4 regions of the Thermomonospora sp. CIF 1 genome follow, and region 2 is predicted to be linked to each of the others. Evidence: riboswitches for the same ligand, from Rfam matches in the RefSeq annotation. Region 2 holds a riboswitch; each other region holds the start of a gene.
What was found. A riboswitch is a leader RNA that binds a small molecule or an ion and turns the genes downstream of it on or off. The one in region 2 is predicted to bind cyclic di-AMP.
Positions count from the first base shown of each region.

Region 1: linked by a shared signal. The riboswitch ahead of BUE48_RS15180 (CHAP domain-containing protein) and the one ahead of BUE48_RS22340 (NlpC/P60 family protein) in region 2 are both predicted to bind cyclic di-AMP.
Region 3: linked by a shared signal. The riboswitch ahead of BUE48_RS06785 (CHAP domain-containing protein) and the one ahead of BUE48_RS22340 (NlpC/P60 family protein) in region 2 are both predicted to bind cyclic di-AMP.
Region 4: linked by a shared signal. The riboswitch ahead of BUE48_RS01535 (coiled-coil domain-containing protein) and the one ahead of BUE48_RS22340 (NlpC/P60 family protein) in region 2 are both predicted to bind cyclic di-AMP.

Region 1 is NZ_MOYN02000021.1:415,407-422,817, reverse strand. It holds gene BUE48_RS15200 (cytochrome c oxidase subunit 4) at 1-315, shown strand, start outside; gene BUE48_RS15195 (L,D-transpeptidase) at 634-1,830, shown strand; gene BUE48_RS15190 (M48 family metallopeptidase) at 1,839-3,134, opposite strand; gene BUE48_RS15185 (peptidase MA family metallohydrolase) at 3,131-4,411, opposite strand; gene BUE48_RS15180 (CHAP domain-containing protein) at 4,466-5,236, opposite strand; cyclic di-AMP (ydaO/yuaA leader) riboswitch at 5,247-5,396, opposite strand; cyclic di-AMP (ydaO/yuaA leader) riboswitch at 5,765-5,938, opposite strand; gene BUE48_RS15175 (C40 family peptidase) at 6,519-7,411, opposite strand, start outside.
Region 2 is NZ_MOYN02000025.1:109,659-117,069, forward strand. It holds gene BUE48_RS22325 (RDD family protein) at 46-570, opposite strand; gene BUE48_RS22330 (RDD family protein) at 577-1,305, opposite strand; gene BUE48_RS22335 (amino-acid N-acetyltransferase) at 1,314-1,874, opposite strand; cyclic di-AMP (ydaO/yuaA leader) riboswitch at 1,994-2,218, shown strand; gene BUE48_RS22340 (NlpC/P60 family protein) at 2,226-3,248, shown strand; gene BUE48_RS22345 (LuxR C-terminal-related transcriptional regulator) at 3,548-3,832, opposite strand; gene lysX (bifunctional lysylphosphatidylglycerol synthetase/lysine--tRNA ligase LysX) at 4,763-6,262, opposite strand; gene BUE48_RS22355 (type III pantothenate kinase) at 6,334-7,122, opposite strand; gene nadC (carboxylating nicotinate-nucleotide diphosphorylase) at 7,122-7,411, opposite strand, start outside.
Region 3 is NZ_MOYN02000013.1:178,680-186,090, forward strand. It holds gene BUE48_RS06775 (multidrug effflux MFS transporter) at 284-1,561, opposite strand; gene BUE48_RS06780 (MarR family winged helix-turn-helix transcriptional regulator) at 1,620-2,132, shown strand; cyclic di-AMP (ydaO/yuaA leader) riboswitch at 2,335-2,456, shown strand; gene BUE48_RS06785 (CHAP domain-containing protein) at 2,460-3,509, shown strand; gene BUE48_RS06790 (SfnB family sulfur acquisition oxidoreductase) at 3,717-4,958, shown strand; gene BUE48_RS06795 (flavin reductase family protein) at 5,216-5,725, shown strand; gene BUE48_RS06800 (TauD/TfdA dioxygenase family protein) at 5,762-6,643, shown strand; gene BUE48_RS06805 (rhodanese-like domain-containing protein) at 6,953-7,411, shown strand, end outside.
Region 4 is NZ_MOYN02000003.1:110,792-118,202, reverse strand. It holds gene BUE48_RS01555 (NsdA family TPR-like regulatory protein) at 1-965, opposite strand, end outside; gene BUE48_RS01550 (hypothetical protein) at 1,480-1,803, shown strand; gene BUE48_RS01545 (hypothetical protein) at 1,896-2,072, shown strand; gene BUE48_RS01540 (hypothetical protein) at 2,193-2,333, shown strand; gene BUE48_RS01535 (coiled-coil domain-containing protein) at 2,721-3,674, opposite strand; cyclic di-AMP (ydaO/yuaA leader) riboswitch at 3,678-3,820, opposite strand; gene BUE48_RS01530 (S8 family peptidase) at 3,998-5,185, opposite strand; gene BUE48_RS01525 (serine/threonine protein kinase) at 5,317-6,957, opposite strand; gene BUE48_RS01520 (sterol carrier family protein) at 7,117-7,411, shown strand, end outside.

The DNA of each region.
Region 1 (7,411 bases), on a different contig from region 2:
ACCGCGCTGGCCCTGTCGGTCGGCCTGGCCGGGCTGATCGGGTTCTACATCCACTTCACGATCCGGCGCCTGGAGAAGGCCAACAACGGCCCGCTGTATGAGGACGACCCCGACGGGGAGATCGTCCAGGCGGCCGGCGAGGTGGGCTTCTTCAGCCCGCACAGCTGGTGGCCGCTGTTCGTGGCGGCCTCGGCGGCCTGCATCACCCTCGGCCTGGTCTTCGGCTGGTGGCTGGTGGTCTTCGGGATCGCCGCCACGCTGCTGAGCTGCATCGGCCTCGTCTTCGAGTACTACCGGGGTCACTTCCAGCACTGATCAGGCAAAAGGTCTGCTAAGGGGGCCGGTGTCCGCTTATCAGCGGAGACCGGCCCCCTTCATAATTGACCCGTCCAGACGGTGGGTGACCGGTATCACACCGATGGGGGAATCGCGATCGTCCGGCCCCATTGCGCCGGACGCCGGATGACCGGTCGCCCGGCCCAGGCACGGGGGGTTGTGAGGGTGTACTTCAGCGTCCGCAAGACGGGGGACAGGCGTGCAAGCCGTCCGGCCGTCCGCACCGCGGCGAGCGCGGGCATCGGGATGGTCCTGGTCATCGGGCTCGCCGGTTGCACGGGGGGCGATACCGCCCAGGTGAAGGCCGCACCGGTCGGCTTAAGCGTCGTCCCGCGCAACGGCAGCGGGGACGTCCTCCCCGACACCCCGATCGTGGTCAGCGCGGCGGGCGGCACCCTGCAGAACGTCACCGTCCGCGCCCGCGGCGCCGAGGTGGCGGGCCGGATCAGCGACGACGGCAGCCAGTGGCGGTCGCGCTGGGCGCTCACCCCGGGCACCCGCTACGAGGTGATCGCCACCGCGCTCGGCCCGGACGGCCGCACCCACACGGTCACCGGCACGTTCACCACCCGCACGGTCGAGCGGGCGGTGACCGCCTCCGTCGAGGCGCCCGCCCCGGGCGAGACGGTGGGCGTGGGAATGCCGATCATCGTGCGGTTCGACCGTGAGATCACCGACCGGGCCGCGGTGGAGCGGGCGCTGGAGGTGCGCTCCAGCAAACCGGTCGTGGGCGCCTGGCACTGGTTCGACGGCCAGAACGTCGTCTTCCGCACCCGCGAGCACTGGCCCGCCCACACCCGGGTGCGGCTGATCGCCCATCTCAACGGGGTCCGCGCGGTCCGCGACGGGTACGCCACCGAAGACCTGGACCTGAAGTTCAAGATCGGCGAGGCCCATGCCAGCGTGGCCAACGCCAAGACCCACCGCATGGCCGTCTACCGGGACGGCAAGAAGATCCGCGACTTCCCGATCAGCATGGGCCGCGGCGGGGTCCGCAAGTACACCACCACCAACGGCCACCATCTGACGATGGAAAAGGGCAACCCGGTGATCATGGACTCCTCCACCGTCGGCTGCCCGCCCGGCTGCCCCGGCCACTACCGCCTGACCGTCAACTGGGCGGTGCGCATCTCCAGCAGCGGCGAGTACACCCACTCGGCGCCCTGGTCGCTGCACGCCCAGGGGCACCGCAACGTCAGTCACGGCTGCATCAACATGAGCCCGTCGGCGGCCCGCTGGTTCTACCACTTCAGCTACCGGGGCGACCCCTTCCGGGTCGTCGGCACCAACCGGGAGCTGGAACCCACCAACGGCTGGGGCTACTGGCAGCTCGGCTGGGACGAGTGGGTGAAGGGCAGCGCGCTCAAGCAGGCCCTGTCGGTCGGCCCGCACGGTTCCGAGCCGGTGCGGGAGCCCTTGCCGCAGGCCGAGGCACCGGCGACCCCGGCGGCCTCCCCGTCGGCGCTGATCTCCCCTCAGGCCGGCGGGGACTGAGCGCGGCTTCAGGGCCGGGCGGCCCGCCCGCCGTGCAGGCGGGCCCAGTCCCGGGCCATGGCGATGCGCTCGGGCACGCTGGGGTGGCTGAACCACAGCGCGTACTCCACCGGGTTCGGCCGCAGATCCGACAGGTTCCGCAGCGCCAGCTCGCGCTGCATCGACACGAACGTGGCCGCATCGCCGGTGAGCGCCAGCGCGTGCGCGTCGGCCCGCGCCTCCACCCGCCTGCTGATCAGGTTCTGGACCGGGCCGCTGAGCTGGGTCAGCACGCTGACCACGGCCAGCAGCAGCGCCACCGAGCGCGGGTCGCAGACCACCGGCTCGGCCGTCCGGTCGGCCAGCCCCGCCCGGCGGCGCAGCCCGGGCGAGGTCAGCGCCAGGTACAGCAGGCAGACTCCCCCGGAGACCCCCAGGGCGCCGGTGAGCGTGCCGCGGAGGACGTCGTTGTGCTTGGCGTGGCCGAGCTCGTGGGCGACGATCGATTTGATCCGCTCGGGCGGCGATTTCAGCAGCGTGTCGTAGACCACGATGCGGCGGGTGGAGCCGAATCCCGACACGTAAGCGTTCAGCGAGGTGGTCCGCCGGGAGGCGTCGGCCACCAGGACGTCGGTGACCGGCACCCGGTCCCGCGCGGCCATCGCCAGCAGCTCGGTGCGCAGCGGCCCGGCGGGCAGCGAGTGGAACCGGTTGAACACCGGCTCCACGAGCAGCGGGTAGAGGAACGACAGCACCACCACGAGAGCGAACCCGCCCGCTGCCGCCCCCGCCCACCAGTAACGCGGAAAACGCCGGGCCAGGACGTACAGCAGCAGCACCGCCACCGTCCAGATCACCCAGGCCAGCGCCAGCGACTTGAGCTGGTCGGCCAGCCAGGCCGGCCAGGTCTGGACCGACAGGCCGTAGCGGCGCAGCACACTCTCCCGCCAGATCCGCAGCGGCAGGGCGGCCAGCCGCAGCAGCGTCGTCACCGCCACCACCGCCACCGCCAGCCGCAGCGCCCGCCCGGGCACCCGCGCGGTGCACCAGCCGATGAAGCGCGCCCCCAGCGGGGTCAGCCCCAGCACCAGCACGACCGCCAGCCCGGTGAGCAGCCCCGCGTACGCCGGCGGGTTGAGCGCGGCGTCGAAGGCCGCCGAGCGGGCCAGTTCGGCGGGGGAGAAGTCCCGGGCCGGATCGGGCTCGCTTCCGCCGCCGGGCAGCGGTTCCCACGGCGTGGTCGCCATCAGCAGGACGCCGTCTCCCGCCAGCAGCACCACGCCCGTGATCAGTGCGGCGGCACGGGCCCGTCCGGCAGCGGTCATCGCAGCTCCCTGTGCAGGTAGTCCCGCCACATCGCGGTGAGGCCGGCGGTGTCCAGGCCCAGGACCGAACGCAACGCCGCGTCTTGGGAGCGTTCACCGGCGGCACGGTAGAGCCGCACCAGCGCGTCCTCTCCGTACCGGTCGGCGATCATGCGGCAGGCCAGCCACGCCTCCGCATACGCCTGCGGCAGCCGTGCGGCGTCGGCGAACTCCGCGGGGCCGGGCAACCTCCGCGGCAGGTGCCCGGCGGTCACCTCGGCGCGCAGTTCCCGCGCCGCCGAGCGGACCGGCACCTTCGTGTCCCGGTAGCCCACGTAGTCGGCCAGGCCCTCGATCAGCCACAGGGGAGTGCGCCCGTCGCGGGCGCCTCCGGTGGCGATGTGGGTCAGCTCGTGGGTGAGGACCACCTTCCGGCCGAGGGCGTTGAGCCTGGAGAACGTCCCCGGGGCGATGACGATGCGGTCCTCCCCCGAGTCGCCGGAGACGGCCAGCGCCGCGATGGACCCCGCATCGCCCAGCGGGTCGCCGTCGGGCACCAGCGCGGCGGCCTGCACGTCGTCGGCCGGGACGAGCGCGACCGCCCGGCGCGCCCAGCGCTCTCCCAGCACCTCGGTGACGACGGGCACGGCCGCATCCAGCCGGTCGGCGATCTCCCGCAGCAGGGGAGAGGAGCCGATCACCAGGCTGTGCTCGCCGCGCACGACGTCGAGTGGGCCGCTATCCCAGATGTCGGCCTCGTCGCGCAGGCCGTGGGCGGTGCCGTCCCCGACCAGCCGCCAGGCGCCGCCGCGCCGGGCGAAGGTCAGGTAGCGGGTCCGGGTCACCTCGCGGCGGTCGTGGCCTTTCAGCCGGTACCGCAGCGTCACCTCGAGCACCGCGCCGTCCCGGCCTGCGGCCACCGGGACCGGTGAGGCGAGCTCTTCCCGCCAGCCGCTCAGCGGCAGCCGGGTGAGGTTGTCGAACACGGTCGCCTGCGCGTTCCGGAAGGGTGCGGGGGCGGCCGTGACGGTGGCCAGGAAGGCGATCCGGTCGCCGTCCCGCACGGCGCGGGCGCGGCCGTCCAGGATCTGCCGGACGGCTTGCGCGTCCGGCCGCGGTGGTGCGGGAGCGGCGGTGGCATCGGCCGCCGGGGCGGGGGAGCCGCCGTCCCGCAGGACGGCCCACAGGCCGCCCGCCGCCAGGAGGAGAACGGCCACCAGCGCCGAGACGACGAGCACCGGCCGGCGCACTGTGCGCCGGCCGGTGCCGTTCGCCGATGTCTCGGGTCCGCCGTCCATGCCGGTGATCCTATGGGGGTTCACCGGTGCCCGGACGGGGCGGCCGCCGGGAGGTCACTCGGCGGCGTAGTCGGGGTACCCGTAGCCGACGATGGTGTCGGGGGTGCGGACCTTGGAGACGACGGCGTTGGAGATGTTGCCCTCCACGGTCTTGATCTTGCCGTTGTCGAGCACCTCGGCGACCAGGCCCACGTGGTCGATGCCGCCGATGCTCTTGCCGCCGGCCCAGTCGAAGAACACCACCGCGCCGGGCTTGGGCTTGGTGCCCCAGCGGCCCTTGTCCTTGAAGGACTTGGCGTGGGTGACGGTGTAGGCGTCCGCGCCCAGCTCATCGGTGCCGACCTGCTCACCGACCCAGGTCACGAACATCGCGCACCAGGGGGCGGACTTGTAGACCTTGGGGTCGCTGCCGCCGCCGTCGCGCTGGAGGGTCCGCTTGGCGTGCGGGGTGGAGGCGTACCACTTGCCGAACTTGCTCTCGCCCTTGGCGTCCTCGGTGAGGCCCAGCTGGGACTCGGCCACCTCGATCACCTCGCCGGCGGTCACGGCCTTCTTGCCGCCGTGCTTTTTGGCGGGGGCCTTGTACACCGCGGCGTGCGCGCTGCTCACCGTGCCGGTCCCGCCGGCCAGCGACTTGGCCGCCTTGCCGCTCTCGGCGAGGGTGGTGATCGGGGCGGCGGCGCCCACGGCGGCCTGCGCCGGCGCCTGGGCGGCCACGCCCAGCGCGGTGGTGGCCACCGCACCGGCGACCAGGGCGCTGGCGACGGTGCTCTTGCGGGACTGGAGGGTGCGGGTGAGGCGGGTGATGTGGTGCTTGCCTGCCACGAGCATGTGCTCCTCTGCTTCCAAGCCGCCTACCGGGTTAGCTGACGGGTTCGGGCTGGAAGTCGCCCTACGGCCTGCTGCGGCCGATTCACCCCGGGAAATGCGGTGGGTCCCCGGCTCCGCGCCCTGGGAAGGCATGCGGACTCGGCGGCGGACGTCGTGGACGGACGTCCGTCTGGGCAATGGAAAGGGAATTCTTGGGAAGGGAAGCGGCGCGGCATCGCGGCCGGGCGCCGCTGGGATGAGATCTGCGGCCCTCAGCGGGCGCGGTGCCCTGTGGGCACCGCCGGGCTCAACGCCTGAGGGCGCGGTGAACGGTGTCGGCCTTCACGGGGGCCGGGTGCCGGTCGTGCTCCTGCCAGGAGACGGTGTGCTCCTGCCCGGCGGCGTGCGGCACGGCGGGGGCCTGGGCCGGGGTCGCGGTGCCCAGAACCAGGACGGGCGCCAGCGTCAGTGCACCGACGATCGCGCCGCCGGTGAGCCTGGCGCTACGGGTGATGCTGCTGACAGCGATGCTGAACAGAGGTCACTCCTTCTTCCAGACGCCTACCGGGTTAGCTGACGGGTTCGGGCTGGAAGTCGCCCTACGGCACATCCGTCCCCTGGACGGGATCCGGTGGGGGATGCGCCGATTCACCCCGGGAAAGGTGGGTCCCCGGCTCCCTCGCCTCCCCCGCCCGGCCGTTCGGGCGGCCGGAACGCTCAGATCGGAGGCGAAAGGACTCGGCGGGCCGCAGATATGCGGCGCTGACTTACTGAGTACCTGGTTGTTGCGGCTCGGGCGGCCGGTCCGCATCGGGACCTCCGGCGCCCGCGGCATGTGCGGTGCGCGCCGGGCGGCCGCGCCGGCAATGCACGGGGCGGCGTCTGGGGAACGTCGCCGCCGGTGCGACGCATGGGGGGCGCCGCTGTCCGAACCAACGTATCAAACGTCAACTCGAAGGCAAATCATCCGCAAAACGGACGCGAGACAGGTCACGTGTCCCCAGCGGATGCCCGCTTCAAGTTGTACGTAGGCAAAACCCAGGTTAGGGAGGATTCATTCCCCGGTCTGGGGATTCCCCGGCGGCCGGGCCGCCGAGGGCGCGTGCCGGTCCCGGGGCGCGGCGCCCCGGATCCCCCGTGCGGCAAGGCTTTTGCGGGCCTTGGCCGGATGCCTCCAGAGCGTGGGGGAGCGGCGGGAAAATGACGTCCGTCACACCGGCTGCGGGTAAAGACGAGACGGCGGCCCGACCCGGCCCGCATGAGGCCGGATCAGGCCGCCGGTCGGCGTTTCGGCGCCTCAGGGACGGCCTGCGCCGTAGTAGTTGGCGGCGTAGTAGCCGGAGGTGATGGACACCACCTCCACGTTCTTGCCGGTACGCGGAGCGTGGATCATCTGGCCGTTGCCGACGTAGATGCCCACGTGCCCCAGGCCGCTGAAGAACACCAGGTCACCCGGCTGCAGGTCGCTCTTGGCGACCCGCCTGGTGGCGCTGTACTGCGAGTAGGTGGTGCGCGGCAGGCTCACCCCGGCGGCGCCCCAGGAGCGCATCGTCAGCCCCGAGCAGTCGTAGGCGTTCGGCCCCGCGGCGCCGTACTGGTACGGCTTGCCGAGCTGGGCGTAGGCGAACTGCAGCGCCACGCGGGCCGGCCCGCTGGCCGGACCCTGGTAGGTGCCGCCCCCGCCGCTGCCGGGACGCTCGGGGGTCACGCCGATCCGGCGCAGCAGCGCCTGCTGCTGGGCGATGGACTTTTCGACCTTCTCCTTCTGCGCCTTGAGCTCCTTGGAGCGGCGCAGGACCTCGTCGTAGGCCTCCTGGGCCTGGGCCTGCTGGCGCTTGAGCCGCTGCGCGGCGGCCAGGAAGGACCTCAGCTCCGCGCTGCGGTTGCGGGACAGGTGAGTGAAGATCGCCGTCTGGTCGAGCACCTTCTGGGGGTCCCCGGTGCCCACGAAGCGGGTCACATCGCCCAGCTCGCCGGTCTTGTAGGCGGTCGCCGCCATCTCGGCGATCTTGGCGCGGGTCTTCTCGAAGTCCTCCTGCTCGGCGGCGGCGGCCTTCTTGGCGGCCTTGAGCTTGGCCTTGGCCGCCTTCAGGTCCTCCCTGACCTGGTTGTACTTCTCCACCAGCTGATCGACCTGCTCGTTGAGGCGGTCGATCTTCTTTTGCACTTCAGAGGCCGAGGGAGTGGGGT
Region 2 (7,411 bases):
CCGGTATCCGGGCCGGCCCGCCACGCCGTGCCGGTCGCGGCGTACTCATCGTCCGGGGGCGCCATCCGCCGTTGTCTGCGGCCGCGCGCGCCGTATCACAACGGTACCCGCAAAACGGTCGTGCAGTGCCCGCCGTCGCGTCTCCTCCAATACCAGACCCGCGTTCACCACCCAAAACAGCCCGGCCACCGGCCCCAGCAGCGGCACCGGCCGAAGGGCGATCGGCAGTGCGTACACCGCCGAGCGCAGCAGCGCCCGGCGGTGCCCCAGGCCCGCACCCGGGCGCTCGGCCACCACCTCCAGGCCGACCAGGCGCTTGCCGAGCGTCCGGCCCCACAGCGCCAGCTGGAGCCACTCGTAGACCAGCAGCAGGGCCGCCAGGACCGGCACGGCGACCAGATCCGCGGTGGGCCTGGACAGCCCCAGGGCCTGCGAGTGGACCACCAGCATCACCGGCAGCCCCACCACGAGGGTGTCCACCACCCGGGCGACCAGCCGTTGCGCAGGCTCGGCCGGCCCTTCCTCCAGGCCCTCTTCCTTACGGCCCTCTTGGTGTCCCTCGTCGTGCATATGGGTTTATTCGTCGTAGCCGTAATGGTCGTCCTCATGGACGATACGGTCATCGACGACGACCGTATCGGCGAAGCGGTCGTGCACGGCCTGGTGGAGCGGCTCGTCCCAGATCGCCCACAGATAGGCCAGCAGCGTGCCCACCGCGGCCAGCAGCAGCCCGTAGGCGGCGTACTCCCAGACCATGACCATCAGGATCAAGAAGAAGAACAGGCCGATCTGGTAGCCGATGTTGTTGATGGCCGCCCGCCAGACCGCCTGCGGCACCGTCATCGGATCGCCGAGCGGATCGGCCCGCACCACGCTCATCCCGAGCACTCGCTTACCGAGAGTGTGACCCCACAAGGACAGTTGAACCGCCTCATAGATGAAAGGCAGGATCGCCAGGACCACGAAGAGCGTGATGATGATCGGCCAGTTCCACACTCCGCCCTCGGTGCGGGTATCGCTGCCCGGCGCGTCCAGGCCGATCACGCCGAAGGCGATCGGCAGCACGAGCGCGAATCCGAACACCGCCACAAGAGCGTTGTCCATCAACCGGGCCAGCGCTCTGCGGTGAATGGGCGCCTGCGGCAGGTCCACGGCCGAGTCCTGATAACCGCCATACCCGCCATGGGCATAGGGCGTCGGTTCCTGCCATTGCCCCGGCGCGGGCTGTTGCTGCCACTGAGCGGGCGGATGGCCGCCCTGCCAGTGCGGGTTGTAGTGTCGCCGCCCGCGGTACGGGTCGCTCATCGCTATGGTCACTCCTCCAGGCGAAGCAGCATCCGGGTGTTGCCCAAGGTGTTCGGCTTCACGCGGTCGAGATCGAGGAACTCGGCCACGCCTTCGTCATAAGAACGCAAGAGCTCTTCGTACACCTCAGGCGACACCGGTGTGCCCTGAATCGGGCGGAAGCCATGACGCGCGAAGAACTCCACTTCGAAGGTAAGGCAGAAGACCCGTCGCACGCCGAGTTCTCGGGCGGTTTCCAGCAGCCTGCTGACGATCCGGTGCCCAATGCCCCGGCCGCTGCAGCGCGGGTCCACCGCGACCGAGCGGACCTCGGCCAGATCCTCCCACATCACGTGCAGTGCTCCGCAGCCGACGACGCCGAGCTCGGCGTCCTCGGCGACCCAGAACTCCTGGATGTCCTCATAGAGGGTCACGGTCGACTTCCTCAGCGTCCTGCCGGTGCCCGCGTACGTGTCGATGTGCCGGCGGATCGCGGGGACGTCGGCCGTCCGGGCCCGCCTGATCGTGACCTCCACAATCAGGTGAGCGTAATCGGTCGGCAAGCGCCATCGGTCACCGTTGCCGGGCATACCGCCCACCGCCGCCGTCGTGTGGATCACTCTCTCGGAGGCCTGTGAATTCCGCCGTTCTGGTTGGCAGCGCGCGGCGACTTCGTTAGTCTGCGACGCTGGCATCGCAGCGAATGCAGACGCTGAAACCGCCGAGTTCGCCGGACGCAGCCAGCGGTCGGCGAAGCCGGGGACCCACCGACAGTTCCCCTGGGCAGGCAGGAGCCGGCCGGCTCCGTCGGACCCAATGGAGGGTGTTCCCCCGGGGTGAATCCGTTCCGGCGCACCCGGGCGCGCCGGTCGCGGTAGGGCTGCTCCTAGCCCGAACCCGTCAGCTAACCCGGTAGGCGGTCCAGGAAGGAGATTGTGCTCGTGGAGCTCACCCGCTCCGAACTCGATCCGGTGCCGGCCGCGGCCATGCGCCCGGCGGCCCGGGGCCGTTCCCTGGGTGCCCGCGTGCGGACCGCCGTGGTGGCCGGGGCCATGCTGATCGCCTCGGGGCTGCTGCCCGTCGCGCCGGCGCACGCCGACCCCGATCCTTCCACCAAGGAGCTGACCGAGCAGGCCCACCGGCTCGCCGACCGGCTGGAGCAGCTGACCGAAAAGTACAACGGCCTGCGGGTGCAGCTGGCGCAGGCCAAGCGGGCCGCCAAGGTCGCCGCCGCCAACGCCGCCCGGCAGGAGGAGGCGCTGGAGGCCATCCGGGAGAAGGTCAGCACGCTGGCCGCCACCACCTACATGCAAAGCGGGGTGGACCCCGCGGTGGCGATGATCACCGGCGAGGACCCCCAGCAGCTGCTGGACCAGGCCGCCACGCTGCGCTACTTCGCCACCCAGGACGGCACCAAGGTGCAGGGCCTGATGGAGGCCATGCAGGCCGCCCAGCGCGCCCGCAAGTCCGCCGAGGACCGCGCCCGGCAGGTCGAGACGCTGCGCGCGCAGCTGGAGCGGCAGCGCAAGGAGGTCGTCGAGCTCTACGAGAAGATCCGCGGCCAGGTCATCAAGCGCGACCCCGAGGCGCTGGTGGAGCTGCCGGTGGTCGGCGACGGCAAGGCGGCCCAGGCGCTGCGCCATGCGATGACCAAGCTGGGCAAGCCGTATGTGTGGGGCGCCGCCGGTCCCAACGCCTTCGACTGCTCCGGGCTGGTGATGTGGGCCTACAAGCAGGTCGGCATCAACCTGCCGCACTACACCGGCAGCCAGTGGAACGCCGGCACGCGCATCTCCCGCAGTCAGCTGGCACCGGGCGACCTGGTGTTCTTCTACTCCGACCTGCACCACGTGGGGCTGTACATCGGCAACGGCAAGATGATCCACGCGCCGCGCACCGGTGACGTGGTCAAGATCGACTCCATCGACGGCCGTCCCTACGCCGGTGCGGTCCGGGTGGCCTGACGGGCGCCCCGCCTGCCGCCATGACCGCTTCCCCGAAGACGGCGAACGGGGCCAGGCCATGCAAGGCCCGGCCCCGTCGGTCGAACCTCCCCCGTCGCGGCCCGGTGCCGCGGCCGACGGTGCGCGGATCGAGGAAGGCTCCTATGTCCGTGACACGCCGCTACAGGCGACACGTCCCCCGTGGTGTGGCATGTCGCCGTGTGCTGATGCCGGGGGGATGCCTCGGCGGTTCGGCGAGGGGTTCCGCCGCCGGCATGGGTTCCGGCACTGTGCCGGCCGGATCGGCGCCGCGGACGACGCTAGATCAGCTGCCTCTTGGCCGCCCAGACGACGGCCTCGATGGGGGTGTTCACATCCAGCCGATCGCAGATCGTCCGCAGGCGGCGGCGCAGCGTCCGGGCGCTCAGCTCCAGCCTGCGCGCCGCGACATCGGCGGTGACCCCGCTGGCGATCTGTGCCAGCAGCCGGATCTCCTCCTCGCTCAGGCACGGCTCATCGGTGCCACGACGTGCGAGTGTGGCCTGTTCCACTCCGTCCTCCCTCGTCCGTGGTAATGACCGCGGGGATGCGGCTGCGTGCCGCATAGGTACGGGTAGGCCTGGATCAGTACGCGCATGATGGCGGGGTGAGGGGTTGTCGACCGGCCCACAACAGCCGACGGGTCGCGCGTATGGATTGGATTCACCGGAGACCTTGCTGGTTTCCTCGCAGCTGATTTCCTCGCGGTCCCCCTGTCCGGTCTCCTTGCCGCTTCGATGCGCCGGGGCAGGCGGCGCTCGTCCTGATGGCCGAATGCGGCCGATGCCCCCGATATCTGGCGCTGCTGGGCGTGGTTGGGTAACCATTCAGTGGAGGGTCCGCGCCAGATCGGCTCGATCCGGAGCGGTTCGGCCCAGGGGACGCCGCAGGCGGCTTGCAGCGGGTTGGGCACCCGCCGGATCCCCCTGCCGTCACTGCCGCAGATGCCGGAAGGGGGGCATGCGTGTCCGGAATGGGTCATGATCGAGCCTCTTCCGCCCATCCCTTCTCATGTCCCCGACCATCCGGCAGTGATGATCGTGAAACGTTATGGTGCACTACGGCACGGAACGCTAGGCGGCCGATAGTGGACCGTCAAGCGCGCAAAGGTGACGATACGTAGTACTCTCCCTTGCCGTCAGTGATCCCCTGTCGCACCGCTCCGGGTGCCGACGCGGTGACCTGCGGCAACGAAACTCTCATCAGCCGCCCTCCCTCGATCCGGCTTGCCCGGCCGCATCGAGGGCGTACTTCGACACACTCGAGTTGGGACCTTTTCGGACGTCCCAAACAGCTCATCTTTCGCGACCGAATAGTGACTCTGAGTTCATCCGGCGCGGCAGGCCGCCGCCGGCACGGCCCGCTGTACGGCCCTTGAGCCCCATCTCGGCAAGCCCGCCGAGGGGTTTTCGGACACATTTCACGTTCCCGGGGCGCTGTCAAGATCTGCCCGGGAAGCGCTCAGCGGGCCGCGCCGACGACGGCACCGGCGGCCCTCAGTTGGGCTTGACGAGCGGGAACAAGATCGTCTCCCGGATGCCCTTGCCGGTGAACGCCATGATCATCCGGTCGATCCCGACGCCCACCCCGCCGGTGGGCGGCATGCCGTACTCCAGCGCCCGCAGGAAGTCCTCATCCAGCTGCATGGCCTCCGGATCGCCCCCGGCTGCCAACAGCGACTGCTCGGTCAGCCGGCGGCGCTGCTCGATCGGGTCGATCAGCTCGCTGTAGGCGGTGCCCAGCTCGGTGCCGAACCCGATCAGATCCCACTTTTCGGTCAGCAGCGGCTCGGAGCGGTGCTGGCGGGTCAGCGGCGAGGTCTCCAGCGGGTAGTCCATCACGAAGGTGGGCTGGATCAAGGTGTGCTCGACGAGCTCCTCGAACAGCTCCTGAACCAGCCGGCCCTGCCCCCACTTGGGATCCCAGGCGATCTGGCGGGCGTCGGCCAGCTTGCGCACCTGCTCCAGCGGGGTGTGCGGGGTGATCTCCTCGCCGAGCGCCTCCGACACCGAGCCGTACAGCGTGATCCGCGGCCACTCCTCCAGCCCCAGATCGACCTCCTGGCCCTTGTGGACGACCACGGTGGTGCCCAGCGCGGCCTGCACCGCCCGCTGGTACATCCGCTGGGTCAGCACCGCCATGTCGTTGTAGTCCAGGTAGGTGCCGTAGGCCTCGAGCATGGTGAACTCGGGGTTGTGGGTGGAGTCGGCACCCTCGTTGCGGAAGTTGCGGTTGATCTCGAAGACCTTGTCGATCCCGCCGACCACCAGCCGCTTCAGGTACAGCTCGATGGCGATCCGCAGGTACAGGTCCATGTCGTAGGCGTTGATGTGGGTGACGAACGGACGCGCCGCCGCGCCGCCGTGGATCGGCTGCAGCATCGGGGTCTCGACCTCGAGGTACCCCTCCTCGTGCCAGAAGTCCCGCACCGCGCGCACGGTGTCGCTGCGCAGGTAGGCCATGCGGCGGGCCTCGTCATTGACGATCAGGTCCACGTACCGCAGCCGCACCCGGGCCTCCGGGTCGGTCAGCCCGGCGTGCTTTTCCGGCAGCGGGCGCAGGCACTTGGAGGTGATCGCGTAGCGGTCGGCCATGACCGACAGCTCGCCGCGCCGGGAGGTGACGACCTCGCCCTCGACGCCGATGTGGTCGCCGAGGTCCACATCCCGCTTCCAGGAGGCCAGCGCCTCCTCGCCCACCCGGGCCTGCGACAGCATCACCTGGATCTGCCCGGTGCCGTCCCGGATGGTGGCAAAGCACAGTTTGCCGGTGTTGCGCAGCAGCATGACGCGTCCGGCGACGCCGACTTTGTCGCCGGTCTCGGTACCGGGTTCCAAATCGGGGTAGCGCTCGCGAACCTCGGCCAGGGTGGCCGTCCGGGGGAAGTTCACCGGGTAGGGGTCGATGCCGCTCTCCCTGAGCCGGGCGAGCTTCTCCCGGCGCACCCGCATCTGCTCCGGGAGGTCCTCGTAGTCCTGCTGCTGGCTGTCACTCACGAACGTCAGGCTACCGATCCCGCGCGGGCGCCGTGCACACCGGCGGCGCCCGTGCGGGACCGGTAGCCCGCTCAGCTGCCGCCGATGTTGCGCTCGTAGATCAGGCGCAGCCCGATCAGGGTGAGCCAGGGCTCATAGACGTCGATGCAGCGGGCCTCGTCCAGCACCAGCGGGGCCAGCCCGCCGGTGGCGACCACGGTGAGGTCGTCGGGGTTGTCGGCCAGCTCCTCGGCCATCCGGTCCACCAGGCCGTCCACCTGGCCGGCGAAGCCGAAGATGATGCCCGACTGCAGGGCCTCCACGGTGTTCTTGGCGATCACGTGGCGGGGACGGACCAGCTCCACGTTGTGCAGCTGGGCGCCGCGCTCCGACAGCGCGTCGATGGAGATCTCGATGCCGGGGGCGATGGCGCCGCCGATGTACTCGTTCTTGGCCGAGACCGCATCGAAGGTGGTGGCGGTACCGAAGTCGACCACGATGGCCGGCCCGCCGTACAGGTGGATGGTGGCCAGCGCGTTGACGATCCGGTCGGAGCCGACCTCCTTGGGGTTGTCCATGCGGACCGGGACCCCGGTCTTGACGCCGGGCTCCACGATCACCGCGGGCACGTCGCCGTAATAGCGGCGGCACATCTCCCGCATCTCGTGCAGGACCGCCGGCACCGTGGAGCACAGGGCGATGCCGCTGATGTCGGTGTCGGTGAGCAGTGGACTCTGGCTGATCAGGCCCTGGAAGACCACCGCGATCTCATCGGCGGTGCGCCGCGCGTCGGTGTTGATCCGCCAGTGCTCGATCACCTCGTCGCCCTCGAAGAGGCCGAGGACGGTGTTGGTGTTGCCGACGTCGATGGTGAGCAGCATCAGGTCCCCGCTGGTTCGGAAAAGTCAAGGCCGATGTCGAAGGAGGGCGCCGAATGCGTCAGCGCCCCCACGGCAAGGTAGTCCACACCGGTTGCGGCGGCATCTCGGGCCCGGTCCAAAGTGAGGCCGCCGCTGGCCTCCAGCTCGGCCCGGCCCGCCACCAGGCGCACCGCCTCGCGCATCTGCTCGGTGCTCATGTTGTCCAGCAGGATGGAGCGGGCCCCGGCCTCCAGCGCCTCGGCGACCTGCTCCAGGGTGTCGCACTCCACCTGGATGTGCAGGGACGGGT
Region 3 (7,411 bases), on a different contig from region 2:
CCGGTGCCCGGCCCGCTGAGGGGACCGGCCGGGCCGGGCACCGGGGCGGAGCAGACGTCCGGACCGCTGAGCCCTTCCGGCACGTGATCACGGCGGTCCGGGACGGGAGCCACGGCGGAATCTGAGGTCGTGACCTGGCAGGTCGCGGCGGCGCCCCCGTCCCGGCCTGCGGAAACGCCGTGCTGCGGCAGGCTCGGTGAACGAGCGGGGCGCCGCCCGGCAGGCGCGGGCGGCGCCCCGCTTCCCGCTGTGCTCCCCCGGAGCCGGAACGCCGACGGTCCCCTCAGCGTCCCGTCGTCTGCTGCGCCGGTTCGGCGCGCGGCCCTTCCCCTTCCCGCGGTTCCGGGGCCGCGGAGCGGGAGGCCGGGACGGTGCGGGCCAGCAGGTGGGCGCCGATGCCCAGGACGGCGGCGGTCACCAGGGCGATGCCCATGGGGACGCCGGTCTCCTCCCCGCCCAGCCCCACCAAGGGGGAGACCAGGGCGCCGCAGGCGAACTGCAGGGCGCCCATCATGGCGGCGCCGGTGCCCGAGGCGTGCCGGGCGCGTCCCAGCGCCAGCGCCGCCGAGTTGCCCATGACGAACGCAACGCAGCTCACCGTCAGGAACAGCACCGGCAGCACCGCGGCGGCGGGCGCTCCGGCGGCCAGCATCGCCAGCAGGACGGCCGAGCCGGTCAGCACGGCGCCCTGGCCGAAACCCAGCAGCCCTTGCGGGGTGAAACGCCCGATCAGCCGGGCGTTGATCAGCCCGGCGGTCACCATGCCCAGCGCGTTGACGGCGAAGTCCGCCGAGTAGGCGGAGGTGGACAGCCCCAGCACGTTCTTGATCACGAAGGGCGAGGCGGAGATGTAGCCCATCAGCCCGGTGAAGCCCAGCCCGAAGGTGAGGATGTAGCCGAGGTAGCCGCGGTCGGCCAGCAGGTGCCGCATCGTCCGGCCGGCGGCGGCCAGGCCTCCCCGGTGCCGCCGCTCCGGTGGCAGCGACTCGGGGACCACCAGCAGGGCGCCCAGCAGCATCAGCGCCGAGATGCCCGTCAGCGCCCAGAACTCCATGCGCCAGCCGGCGGGCACCAGCAGGCCGCCGGCCAGCGGGGCGACCACGGGGGCGATGCCGCTGATGCTGGTCAGCAGCGAGAACACCTTGGCCGCCGCCTGGCCTCCGGTGCGGTCGGCGGCCACCGCGCGCCCGATGACGATGCCCGCCGCCCCGGCGAAGCCCTGGACGAACCGCGCCGCCACCAGCACCCACACGTTGGGGGACAGCGCGCACACCACGGCGGCGGCGGTGGCCGCGCAGGTGGCGATCAGCAGCGGGACGCGGCGGCCGAAGCGGTCCGACAGCGGGCCGATGGTCAGCTGCCCGACGGCCAGCCCGATCAGGAAGGCGGTGAGCGTGAGCTGGACGCTGGAGGCGCCGGCGCCCAGGTCGTCGGCCATGTCGGTGAAGGCCGGCAGGTACATGTCGGTGGCGAACGGCGCCACCGTGTTCAGCAGGGCCAGGACCACCAGCAGCAGCCCGGACACGCCGGGCCGGGAAGGGACGGCGGGGTTTTTGAACATGCGTTCCTCGGGTGACGGGAATTTACTTATATATGCATAAACAAATTATCATGGGGCAATGCACCGCTCCTCCGAGCTCCGTGAGCTGGCCCCGGTCCTGCGCGACCTCAACCGCCTTCTGCTGCGCACCGGTCCCCGGCAGGCCGGGATCGCCCCGCTGCCGCCCTCGGAGGCCGACCTGCTGCGGCTGATCGTCCACCAGCCCGGCCTGAGCCCCGGCCGGCTGGCCGCCGCGATGCAGATGAAGCCCAGCAACATCAGCGCCGCCCTGCGGCACTTGGCCGAATTGGGCCTGGTCAGCCGCCAGGTCGACCCGGCGGACCGGCGCAGCGGCCGCGTCCTGCCCACCGACCGGGCCGTGGAGAACGCCCGCCGCATCGAAGACGCGCGGGCGCGCATGCTGGAGGAGGCGCTCGGCGACCTGGCCCCTCACCAGGTGGAGGCGATCCTGCGGGCCGTCCCCGCGCTGCGGGCCCTGGAGCGCGCTCTGCACGCGCGTACCGAACGGGCGGCCGGGGCCGCCGGAGGTGTTGCGGAGCGTCCGTCCGGCCGGGACGGCAAAGCGGGGTGAACGCTCGCAGCGCCGGGCGTTTTGCCTGCTTGCGGGGCTCTTGAAGGCTGGTTGTGACGGTTTGACTACGTTCGGGATTTTTACTTTGCGTCACTCTGGGATGACTTGCCCGATCCTTTAAGGGTCAGTACTTTTCCCTGATATCGGTCCGTTACCTAACTCCCCGCCCGGGGAGTGCGGGCCGGACGCCGAGTCCCGGCGGCGCGCCCCCGCGCCGCGGGAGCCGGGGACCCACTGCTTCTGGGGTGAATCCGCCGCGTGCGGTAGGGCGGCTCCTGGCCCGAACCCGTCAGCTAACCCGGTAGGCGGTCCCAGAGGAGATAACGCATGGATCCCATCGGGGAAAAGATCCTTGAGGTCGCCAAAGCCGAACTGGGATACCGAGAGGAATCGGGCGGCTACACCAAGTACGGCGACTGGTACGGCAAGAACGTCGACAAAAGCCCCTACTTCGCCACCGCGGCCTGGTGCGACATGTTCCTGGCCTGGGCCGCCCACAAGGCCGGCGTCGCCGAGTGGGCGGGCCAGTTCGCCTACACCCCCTTCCACGCCGCGTGGTTCAAGCAGCAGGGCGCCTGGGGCACCGACCCTCAGCCCGGCGCCATCGTCTTCTTCGACTGGGGCGGGTCCAAGAGCCTGGACGCCATCGACCACGTGGGCATCGTGGAGAAGGTCGAGGGGAACCGCATCCACACCATCGAGGGCAACGCCGACGGCGTCCACCTCAAGCGCAAGGTGCGCACCCCCGACACCATCGTCGGCTACGGCTACCCCTCCAAGGTCAAGGTCAAGGGCAAGTCGGTCGAGTCGGTGACCTCCTCCGGCGCCCCGCCGGAAAAGTACGTGCCCAAGCACGCCGCCCCCGCGCCCAAGGTCGACTCGCTCGGCGGCGGGGCGACCGCCGTCGCCGCCACCCAGGGCGTCGCCCCCCGCGAGCGGGAGAACCCGCCGCAGGAGCAGCACCTGCCGGGGCTCACCGACCTGCTGACGATCGCCCTCGCCGGCAGCGTGGCGCTGGCGGTGGGCAAGTCGGCCGTCGTCAAGCTGCCGGAACTGCGGATCCCCGGCTCGCTGCGCCTGGAGGGGCTGCGGCTGCCGACCTCCTCGCCGATCCGGGTCCGCAAGCGCGGACGCCACCACCGCACCCCGGTGGCGCTGCCCGCCGACGTCACCCCCGCGGACCTGGCCGCCGCCGACCGCGAGACCGTGGCGATGCCCCTGGTCAGCGCGGCGGTGGCCGCCGAGGCCGAGGACCGGGAGTTCTGGAGCCAGATCTCCCGCCTGGAGGAGGAGGGCGACCTGGAGTTCTGGAGCGCGATCGCCGACGCGGTCGCCGAGGCCGAGGTCAAGGTCCCGGCCTCGGGCGAGCGGGCCTGACCGTCCGCCGCGACCCCCCGACCGTCCGGCCCGGCCGCGCTGCGGCCGGGCCGGACGCTTCCTTATGTCCCATTGCGGCGCAACACCGGTCACCGCCGCATCAAAGATCCCGGTTTCGCAGGTTTCGCCGGGCGCACCCCCTGGGCAAATTCCTAGTAAACAGGTAGAGTTACCATGTATATCCCGGTTTCGTTCCCAGGGGGCGAGATGACCACTTTCGACCAGGCTCTGGAGGCCCCGGCGGCCTCCGCCGGTCGTGCCCATGTGATCCGCACCGATGAGGAAGCCCTCGAGATCGCCGCGCGGCTGGCCGCCGAGTTCGCGCCCGGCGCCGCCGAGCGCGACGCCCGGCGCCTGCTGCCGCGGGCCGAGCTGGACCGGCTGTCGGAGAGCGGGCTGCTGGCGATCACCGTGCCGCGCCGCTACGGCGGAGCCGACGTGCGCGCCGACACCCTCGCCGAGGTCTACCGCCTGCTGGCCGAGGCCGACCCCAACATCGCCCAGATCCCCCACAGCCACGTGGTCTACCTGCGCGTGCTGACCCAGCAGGGCAGCGAGGAGCAGCGGCGCTACTTCTTCGGCGAGGCGCTGGCCGGCAAGCGTTTCGGCAACGCCCAGTCCGAGGCCGGCACCCGGCACGCCCAGGAGTACCGCACCCGGCTCGTCCCCGACGGCAACGGCGGCTACCTGCTGAACGGGGACAAGCACTACTGCACCGGCGCGCTGTTCGCGCACTGGGTCCCGGTGCTGGCCCAGCTGGAGGTGCCGGGCCAGGGCGACCGGCTGCACGTGGCCTACGTGCCCCGCGGCGCCCCCGGGCTGGAGGTCGTCGACGACTGGACGGGCATGGGGCAGCGGCTGACCGCCAGCGGCACGGTGCGGCTGCGGAACGTCTGGGTGCCGGCCGAGCGCGTGGTGCCCCACCACCTGACCTTCACCGGGCCGCAGGTCCACGGCGCCTACGCGCAGCTGCTGCACGCGGCCATCGACGTGGGCATCGCCGGGGGCGCGCTGCGCGATGCGGCCGAGTTCATCCGCACCAAGGCCCGGCCCTGGCCGGACAGCGGGTGCGGCAAGGCCGCCGAAGACCCGCTGCTCATCCAGCGGTTCGGGGAGCTGGTGATCGCCGAGCGGTCGGCGCGGGCGCTGCTGGCCGAGGCCGGCCGGGCGGTGGAACGTGCCAGGCATGATCTCACCGACGAGAGCGCCGCCGCCGCCTCGATCGCGGTGGCCACCGCCAAGGCGGTCGCCGACCGGGCCAGCGTGGAGATCTCCAACGCGCTGTTCGAGCTGTCGGGCACCCGCTCCAGCCTGGAGGAGCACAACCTGCACCGGCACTGGCGCAACGCGCGCACCCACACCCTCCACGACCCGGTCCGCTGGAAGATCCAGCACATCGGCCGCTACGCGCTCAACGGCACGCTGCCTCCGCGGCACGGCGCCATCTGACGGCGCGCTCCCGTCCCGGCGGCGCAGGCGGGACGGCATCGGCAGGCGAGGTCGCCCGCGAATTTCATAGTAATTAAGTAGGAATTATAGGAATAATGGTGGACGAGCCTTCTGCGACCTGCCGGCCGCGCGCCGGGGCCGCGGCCTGCGCGCCCGCCGCAGGCCCGCGGCCCGGGACGACCGGGCCGCGAGCAGGCCGGCGAAGGCGCCCGGCACCGGCCCCCCACGACGGCAGAGCCCGGAAAGGACAAGCGGCGATGACCGAACTGCTGCCCGACCAGACGATCGATGCCGACCGGTTCCGCCGGACCCTGGCCCTGCACGCCGCCGGGGTCGTGGTGGTCACCGCGGCCCCCGGCGGCGTGCCGGCCGGGCTGACCGCCACCTCCTTCACCTCGGTCAGCCTGGACCCGCCGCTGGTGTCCTTCTGCATCGCCCGCACCTCCACCACCTGGCCGTCGCTGCGCGCCGCCGACCGCTTTGCGATCAACATCCTCTCCGACGCCCAGGCCGACCTGGCCGCCCGCTTCGCCCACCGCGGCATCGACCGCTTCGCCGCCCCCACCCGCTGGCACCCGGCCCCCGACGGCACCCCGCTGCTGGAGGGCGTGTGCGCCCACCTGCTGTGCAGCCCCTACACCACCGCCGACATCGGCGATCACGTCCTGGTCGTGGGGCTGGTGACCGAGGCCCACATCCGCGAGCCCGACCAGCCGCTGCTCTACCACCGCGGCCGCTTCGGCCGCTTCCGCCCCCAGACCTCCTGACCGTCCCCACACCCCACCCGACAAAGGAGGAACGCCATGCCGAAGGTCGTCCGGATCGGCGGCCGGATCGGCGCCGAGATCATCGGCGCCGACCTCACCGACCCCGACGCGTTTCCCACCGAGGAGATCAACAGGCTGCTGCTGGAGCACAAGGCGCTGATCTTCCGCGACGCCGGGCTGGACGAGGCCGGGCATCGCGACTTCGCCGCCCGCTTCGGCGCGCTGACCCGGGCGCACCCCACGGTGCCGTCCGCCGAGGGGCTGCCGGAGGTGCTGGCGGTGGACGCCGACACCGGGCACCGCGCCAACGTCTGGCACACCGACGTGACCTTCGTGCGCACCCCGCCCAAGATCAGCACGCTGCGCGCCATCAAACTCCCCCCGTACGGGGGCGACACCCTGATCGCCAACGCCGCCGCGGCCTACCGCGACCTGCCCGAGCCGCTGCGGGAGCTGGCCGACCGTCTGTGGGCGGTGCATAGCAACGCCTACGACTACGCCACGCCCGCCAAGAGCGCCGAGTACCGGCGGGTCTTCACCTCGAAGGTCTACCAGACCGCGCACCCGGTCGTCCGCGAGCACCCGGAGACGGGGGAGCGGACCTTGTTCATCGGCGGCTTCGCCCAGCGGATCGTCGGGCTGTCGGGCACCGAGTCCCGCGACATCCTGCGCATCCTGCAGTCGTATGTGACCCGCCCGGAGAACATCGTGCGCGTCCGCTGGAACGTCGGCGACCTGGTGGTGTTCGACAACCGGATCACCCAGCACTACGCCCCCGACGACTATGACGACCGGCCCCGCCTGCTGCACCGCATCACCGTCGCCGGCGGGCCGGTGACCGGGCTGGACGGCCGGCAGAGCTACGTGGTGGAAGGCGACGACGCGACCGACTACACCGCTCCCGTCAAGGCCGCCTGAGCCCGCGGGGACCCCGGCGGGCGTTGCACCGGTACGCCCGCCGGACGACGGGCACCCGGGTCGCCACCGGCGCCCGGGTGCCCGTCTGTCATCTTCATCACCTTGCATCCTATTTTTCCTACCAATATTCTCGGGTTATGCCGTAACGGCTGATCAGGCCGAGTTTTCGCACGAATCAATCGTGAAATCCCGCCTCGGCGCCGTGATTCGTCTGCGACGTGCGCGCGGTCCCGTTACGGCCCCGACACGAACCTCCCGCCGCACGGGGCCTTCGCCCCCGAGCGGTCACGAACCACGAGGTGGATCACCATGCCCACGCGGATATCCGCGGCGGATCTGCGCGCCCTGATCGAGGACGAGACGACCCAGATCGCCTTCCTCGACCTGCGCTCCCCGCTGCGGCGCGACAAGGACGGCCACATCGCCGCCACGTCCAACATCCCCTACCAGGAGCTCGAACCCCGCATCGGGCGGGCCGTGCCGCACCGCGACACCCCGATCGTGCTGGCGTCCGAGCCGGAGCTGGACGCGCGGGGCGCGCAGATCCTGCAGCGGCTCGGCTACCGCGACGTGCGGGTGCTCGACGGTGGGATCGCCGCCTGGCGCCGGGCCGGCGGCCGCGTCTACACCGGCACCAACGTGCGCAGCAAGACGCTCGGCGAGTGGATCGAACGCCGCTTCGGCACCCCCACCGTCGATGCGACCACGGTGCGCAAGTGGCAGGAGTCCGGCGAGGACGTGGTGATCGTGGACAGCCGCACCCTCGCC
Region 4 (7,411 bases), on a different contig from region 2:
ATGTGGCCGGCTTTGAGTTCGGTGCTGCCTTTGAAAGCGGCCAGCCGGATGGGTGAGAACCAGTTGAACCAATCCGGTGAGGCGTGTTCGTTGCCTTCGGCGATGACCTCTTCTCCATGGGCGATCAGGCGCAAGGCCTCACGGGTGCGTCCGCAGCGGGTCTCGCACTCGGCTTCTACGGCATCCAGCCATGCGAGGAACTCGACGGATGCGGGGGCTCGGCGGACGTAGGTGCGGGCGGCGCGCATGCGCTCGGCGGCCTCGTCGCGGCGGCCTGCCCAACCGGGGACGAATGCGGCATGGGCCAAGATGGCGGCTCCTAGAAGGGAGTCGTCGGCCTCGCCTGCGGCTTGCAGGGCGCGGACGAAGGTCTGATCGGCCTCCTCGGGCTGGCGGAGGTCGAAGAACTCGATGCGTCCGGCCAACAGTAGGGACTCAGCCAGCGCAGTGGCCAGGACTCGGCGGGCTACTCCGGTGGTTTCAGCCAGCAGCTGTGTGCCCAAGCGGGTGTGTTCGACCACGGCGGGGTGCATCTGGGCTGGTTGGACGCTCCAGTACAAGCGGCGGTGGGCCACGGTGATGGCGGCATAGTCGGCTCCGATGGTGTCGGGCTGAACGGCGGCTGTGGCCTTCGGCAAGGGCAAGGCGGCTCCGCTGCCATGCTGGGCCGGCTGAGAGCTACTCGTGGGGAGCGTGCCTTCGGCCTGAGTGCCCCATGGCGGGGTGAAGCCAAGCTGCTCAATCGGCATTTGCAGTACGTGAACGATGAGCCGCTGGTGGTCGGCGCGGGGCCACGGCGGGTTGGCCGACTCCCAGCGTCGAACCTGCCGGACACTGACCTCGATGTGGCCAAGCCCCAATGTGGCCGCTGCCCGGGTGAGGGCGTCGGCGAACGCTTGCTGTGAGGCGTATCCAGCGTGCTGCCGGGCAGCTTTAAGCCGCGTGTTCCCTGCTGATCGAGCCATTGGGACATAACCTCCAGACGGTAGCTAACGACCTCAGATTAGCCTCAGAAGCACCTTTTGAAGGACTTTCTAGGCCCTTAGATCAGCATTCTAAGCCATAAAAGTCCCATCTAAGTCCTATTAGAGTCCTTCACCTGGCCTTTGAGGAAGTCCAAGCTAGGTTGCGCCACCTCGGATGGGCGACAGCACCTAGCGAGGGCGGATGAACGGCAGGCGAGCCACCACGGACCGTCTCAGCTGCCGTGGGCGGGGTCGGGAGTTGGTCTCCTCCAGCCGGGGCCTGCTCGCGGCGTGCAAGGGGTGATGACCCGGATCCGAGCTCCTGCCGTGTGCCGTGTTCGTGGTGCCTGCCTACCCGGCAGGTGGCAGCGGCGTGATGGACTGCGGAGTCGGTGGCATGCAAGGTGGCCGGGCCGGCACATTGTCCCTTCTCTGATCGCACCGCCCAGGGAAGGGAGGGCGGTCACACTGCGCGTCACCGGTCCCGCTCAAAGACAAGTCAGGAGCAGGGGTCGTGGGCTTTGATCGCAAGCAATTCGAGGCGGCGAACGTGACCGGGGCGTTCGGGCCTCGCCGAGTGCACCTGGCCGCGCTGGATGCCGAGCTGTGCCGGCGGCCCGGCCTGTTGTGCGGTCTGGTCGAACGGGATGGACTGCGGGTGCTGCGAGTCATGCTGGAGGGTGCGGCGCTGCGGGCCGTTGAGGTGGACTGCCGGGGAAAGCCCGGCGGGTGGGTGTTCACCTGCGCTGACACCGGAAAGCCACTCGGGGCGGTGGACGATCCAGCGGCGGTAGCCGACCGAGTGATCGACGTCCTGGCTGATCGGGTGGCCCGATGACTGCGGCGGCCACAAGCGCGAGTGGGCCGGCCTCTCCCGTTGGCCCTGCCCGTTCTTCCGGCCTGGTGGAGCCGGCGGCGGAGGACGTGGCGGTGCAGAAGTGGTACTTGCAGGCAGTGACCCGGGTGTACGGGCCGTGGACAGTGTCCAAGACGATCAGCGCTCGGGAACGGGCGCTGGCGATCCGGCGGGTCCGCTACGCCACCGACGTCCTGGCCGACCTGGAGGCGCGGTTTCCACGCGCGGAATCGAGGCGCGGATGGGAGTGAGCAGGGGTGCATGATCACAGCGGGGTGGTTCCGGTGACGCGGGAGTGCCCGCTGGTCTGCCTGGGCCTATCCCGCCACGCTGCCAACCCGTTGCGGTCCCACCTGAGAGGCAAGGTGACGGTGGGCGAGGTGCTGCGGCTGTGGGAAAACGACGAACTTCAAAACGTCCGCGGGCTGGGGCCGCGACGGATTGGGGAAATCACCACGGCATTGGTCGCAGCGGGGTTCGTGCTGACTCCCCATGGTCGCGGCCGTCGCTGACTCATCCGGCGCTGATCGTCTAGACCCGTGTGGGAGGTGCCGATCGAGCGATGCAGCGCGGATGTGGTGGAGCCGGAGTAGCCGAGGGCGCGCCTATCGGCGAGTGACCAGGTGGTCTTGATGGCCGGGCGCGGCGCTTTCAGCCCTCAATACGTCCGGACCGCCAGAGGCCTGCTGGGCCGGAGGAGTGGACATCCGTGCCCTGGCCGAAGTTTCTCGGGCATAGCCGATCCCGGCCTCACCCTGCGGACCTGCCCGCACCTGATGCCCCAACCGTGACCGCATGCGCCAGGCGACCGGACAAGGACCGGAAGACGATCGCGGGACGCCGAGTGCCCCGGATGTGTCCTCCGCGCAGGGAAGCGGCCCTGGTCAGGGTGGTCTCCCCTAGAAGACCGAGATGTGCACGTGGTCGTAGTGGTTCTGGGTGATGCTGCCGCGGTCGGACATCATCTTCCAGCCGCCGCTGCTGCGGACGTCCCAGATGCGCTGCTTCCAGATGATGTACTTGATGCCCAGGCGAGTGGCGTTCCTGATGGCGTAGGCGGCCACCGCGTCGCCGTGGGCCAGGCGGGAGGGAGAGGGCATCTGCCCGGCGGTGCTCTCCATGAAGTCGCAGGCACGGCCGGAGCCGTGGTCCAGCGGGTCGCCGGGGCGGGTGCAGCCGATCACCGGGAACGGGCCGAACTTCTCTTCGATCTCGTCCCGGACCTTGATCATGCGGGGGGTCATGCCGCCGGTGCCGACCATCGGGGATTCCGGCTTGTAGCGGCGCAGCAGCTGGCGGACCCGCTCGCGTTCCTTGGCGATGTCGGCGATTTCCTTCTCGAGGATCTTGATCTTCTTCTCGGCGTCCCGGCGGGCCCGCTCCTGCTGGGCCAGCAGGGTGTTGATCTCGGTGACCTTGGCCGCCTGGGTCACCGACAGGTGGTGGGCCAAGGATGCGTTGCTGAGCACCCGGTTGGGGTCGTCGCTGGCCAGGACCTGCACGGTCGGGTCCAGGCCGTTGCTCATGTAGCGGGAGGCGGCCAGCTGGGCGACCACGTCGCGGGCGGTCTCCAGGTCTCTGCGCAGCAGTTTGACCTTCAGCAGCGCTTTCTTGGCCTGCAGCCGGGTGTCGCGCAGTTGCTCGAGATTGCCCCCGTACTCCTTCTCCAGGTTCTTGATCTGCTGAGTCAGCTCAGCGATCTTCTGCTCGTTGCCCGGTTCGGCCGCCGCCGGAGACGTCGCCGTCGCGGAGGTCAGCACCAGCGCCCCGGCGGCCGCGGCGAGAGCCAGAGCCGCGCGGCGCAGCCCGCCGCGCACCCCGCGAGCACCACGAGTGGAGTCAGGGGTCTCCACGTCCTCTCCTCTCCTCATCGCCTACCGGGTTAGCTGACGGGTTCGGACCGGGAGCTCGGCCCTGTCGCGGCCTGGATAGGGCCGTGAGTTCACCCCAGGTCTAGGTGGGTCCCCGGTTCCCGGGCGCAGGAGGGCGCCACGGGATTCGGCCGACGGCGCACGGGCCGCTCGCCGCACGCCGAAAGGCTCGCGGACCGCAATGCGCCGTCATGCGCTTCGCCAAGATTAAACCCCTTGTGCATCGGAGGTGGCTATGGTCCCTATACGGCGCTCCCGGAACATCCGTTCAATCACAAAAGCCGAACCGGTCCGCGTGCGAGGGCTCACAGACGGCCTTTGTACAGCAGGCGGTTGGGAGTGCCCTTGCCGGCGGGCAGGCCGGTGACCCGGCCCTTGCTGGCGTTGTTGATCAGCCACTTGTACACCGTGGCGGACTTGGCGCGGGGGCGGCGGGACAGGTAGAGCGCCGCGGTGCCGGCCGCGAACGGGGCCGCCATGGACGTGCCGTCCAGCACCTTGCTGGAGCCGTTGCGCCAGGTGGAGCGGATGCCCTGGCCGGGGGCGTGCAGGTCCACGCACTTGCCGAAGTTGGACCAGGGGGTCCGCTTGTCGCCGGGGGCGATCGCACCCACCGCGATGACGTTGGGGGCGCCGGACGGGGAGAAGCGGCAGGCGTCGTATCCGCGGCTGGCGCCGTCGCCGTTGCCCGCCGCGACGATCACGGGCACGCCCGAGCGGGCCAGCGCGGCGACCGCGTCGTTGGCCGCCTTGGAGCGGCTGCCGACCAGCGACAGGTTCGCCACCGCGGGCTTTTGGGCGTTCTTGCGCAGCCACTTCACCGCGGCGATGACGTCCGACATCATGCCCTGGCCGTAGCGGTCCAGCACCCGCAGCGAACGCAGCTGCACGCCCTTGGCCACGCCGTAGTGCTTGGCGCCGATGATGCCCGCCACGTGGGTGCCGTGCCCGTTCTGGTCGCGGTGGTTGCCCTTGAAGCGGGGGGCGGCCCACACGCTGCGCGCCCGCTTGCCGAACTGCTTGTGCTTGATCTTGATGCCGGTGTCGATGACGTAGACGCGCACGCCCTTGCCGGTGGATTTGTAGGTGTAGCTCTTGGAGAGCTTGGGGACGCGCTGGTCGATGCGGTCCAGGCCCCACGGCAGCGGGGCGCGCTGCACCGCGCCGATCCTGACGATCTGGTCCTGCTCGATGGCGGCGACCTTGTCGCTGCGCCGCAGCTTGTCGAGCTGCTCGGCGGTGAGCTTGGCGGAAAAGCCGTTGAGCACCCCGTCGAAGCGCCGCACCCCGGTGGCGCGGATCCGGCCGGCCTCGGCGGCGGTGGAGGCGCCCGGCTTCAGCGTCACGATGTACTGGCCCGGGACGGGCGTGCCGTTCGCGGCGACCTGCACCAGCACCGGCTCCGGCTTGGCCAGCAGCGGCACCGCCGTCGCGACTGCGACACCGGTGGCAAGTGTGGTGATGAGCAGCACCTTCGGCCCGGTGACTCGCACAGAGAACTCCTTCGGGAGGGGGGAGGCCGCCTATCGCGGCCCGAAGAGAGGCACGAGTGACAGAAGGTAACCGTAGTGGATGCAAGCGCATTTTCGGCGCCGAATCCTGACATGCCCAGTGGGCCGTGCGGTCACTGCCTGGTCAGGTCGGCCCGGTAGCTCAGCGACGTGCCGGGTTTGGCCCAGGCGTAGTCCAGCCCGCCGCCCGGCTTGCGCGTCACCACCACCTCCCCCGGCGTGACCGTCTTGCAGCCGGGGTTGGGCCGCAGCGACATCTCCAGGCGGACGCCGGTGCCGCGGGTCAGGGTCAGCGTGCAGACGCAGTTGCGCGGGTAGACCGCCCGCGCCGTGGTCTCCCCGCCGCGGAAGGTCACCCGGATGGGGAAGGTCGCGTTGCGCCGCTGGTTGATCGCCGTGCCCTGCCAGGTGCCCTCGAAGGCCTCCGGGACGCTGGTGACCGGGCGGTTGTCGGCGGCCGGGCGGCTAGCCCCCGCCGAGCCGCCGGTCTTGCCGGAGGAGTCGCGCAGCTGCGGCCACAGCACCAGCACGATGATCGCGGCCCCGGCCAGCACCCCCACCGCCAGCGACACCAGCACGCCCAGCGGCCGGTTGGCCCGGCTCGGCGACCTGGCCGGCGGCGGCTCGGGCCGGCTCATCTGCGCCGGTGCCGGGGTCTGCCAGGCCTCCTCCGGCCAGGGCGGGGCGGACTGCTGCGCGGTCGCCGTCCGCTCCCCGAAGGCGCCGAGCTGCGGGTAGACGGCGGTCTCCGCCTGCGCGGAACGCGGGGCGGGCGCTTCGCCGGACGGCGTCACGATCTGCGTGGGGGCCTCCACCGGATCATCGAAGCCCGGCACCGGGTTCTGCGGCCACGGCTCGGCGGCGGCCACCACCGGCCCCGGACGCGGCGGGCGTTCGGCGGCCAGCTCCCGGGCCTCGGCGATCATGGGCTGGGGCATGCCGGCCACCATGCTCTCCTGGCCCAGCAGCCAGTCGAGCACCTGCCGGGCGGTGGGACGGGCGGCGGGGTCCTTGGCCAGCGCCCCGGCCACGATGCCGCGCAGCGACGGCGGCAGCTCCTCCAGGGGCGGTTCCTCGTGCAGGATCCGCCGCATCACCTCCGGCGCCGGGCCCTCGCCGAACGGCGCCCGGCCGCAGGCGGCGAACAGCATGACCGCGCCCCAGGCGAACACGTCCGCGGCCGGCCCGGCCTCCGCGCCGTCCAGCTGCTCGGGCGCCAGGTAGGCGGGGGTGCCGGGGGGCGGGGTCAGGCCGCCCGCCCGCAGCGCCCGCACGATGCCGTAGTCGGTCACCCGGGGGCCGTCGGCGCCCAGCAGCACGTCGGCGGGTTTGAAGGCCAGGTGCACCAGCCCGGCCCGGTGCACGGCGGCCAGCGCGGCGGCCGTGCCGACCGCCAGCCGTTCCAGCATGCCCCGGCCGCGCGGCCCCTCGGCGGCGACCAGTTCCTGCAGCGAAGGCCCGGCCACGTACTCGCCGACCAGGTAGGGCCTCTCGTCGGCGACGCCGACCTGCCGCACGGCCGCGGTGCAGCAGGTGTCGATCCGCGTGAGCGCCTCCAGCTCGCGCAGCAGCCGGGCATGCGCCAACGGGTCACCGCCGAGCCTGGCGTGCAGGAGTTTCACCGCCAGCCGCCCGCCGCCCGGCCCGCGGCCCAGGAAGACCACGCCCTGCGCGCCCTGCCCGATCCGGCCGAGGAGGCGGTGGCCGCCGATCCGTTCGGGATCGTTGGGGTCCAGCGGCCGGGCCTGAGGCATCGGTAGACCTCCGTGCATAACTCTCCGCCATGTGGGCGACTGCCCCGCATGCCCCTGCTTCGGCTGGCTCCCCCATGCCAGCGACCCGTCCCTTTTTACCGCCTGACCCGCGGCCGGGGACGCAGAGCATCGAACGTACTGCCGGTAACGTCGATGTCGATGTCCCGATCACCTCTCAGCCGCGCCGTGCTGAACGAACAGCTCGCCGCGCTCGGCCGCCCCCCGTATGAGGGCCCGGACGATCCCGCGGCGCTGCGCCTGGCCTGCCCGGAGGCGGTGCTGGGCGCCTTGGACGCCGGCCTGGAGCCCGCCCGGCCCGTGCTGCGGGGCGCCGTGCGCGCCCTCCTGGACCGGCTGGCGGCGGCCGCCCCCGGCCGGTCGGTGGAGGTCCGGGTCCCACCGTACGCCGCCGTGCAGTGCGTGGCGGGCCCTCGGCACACTCGTGGGACGCCGC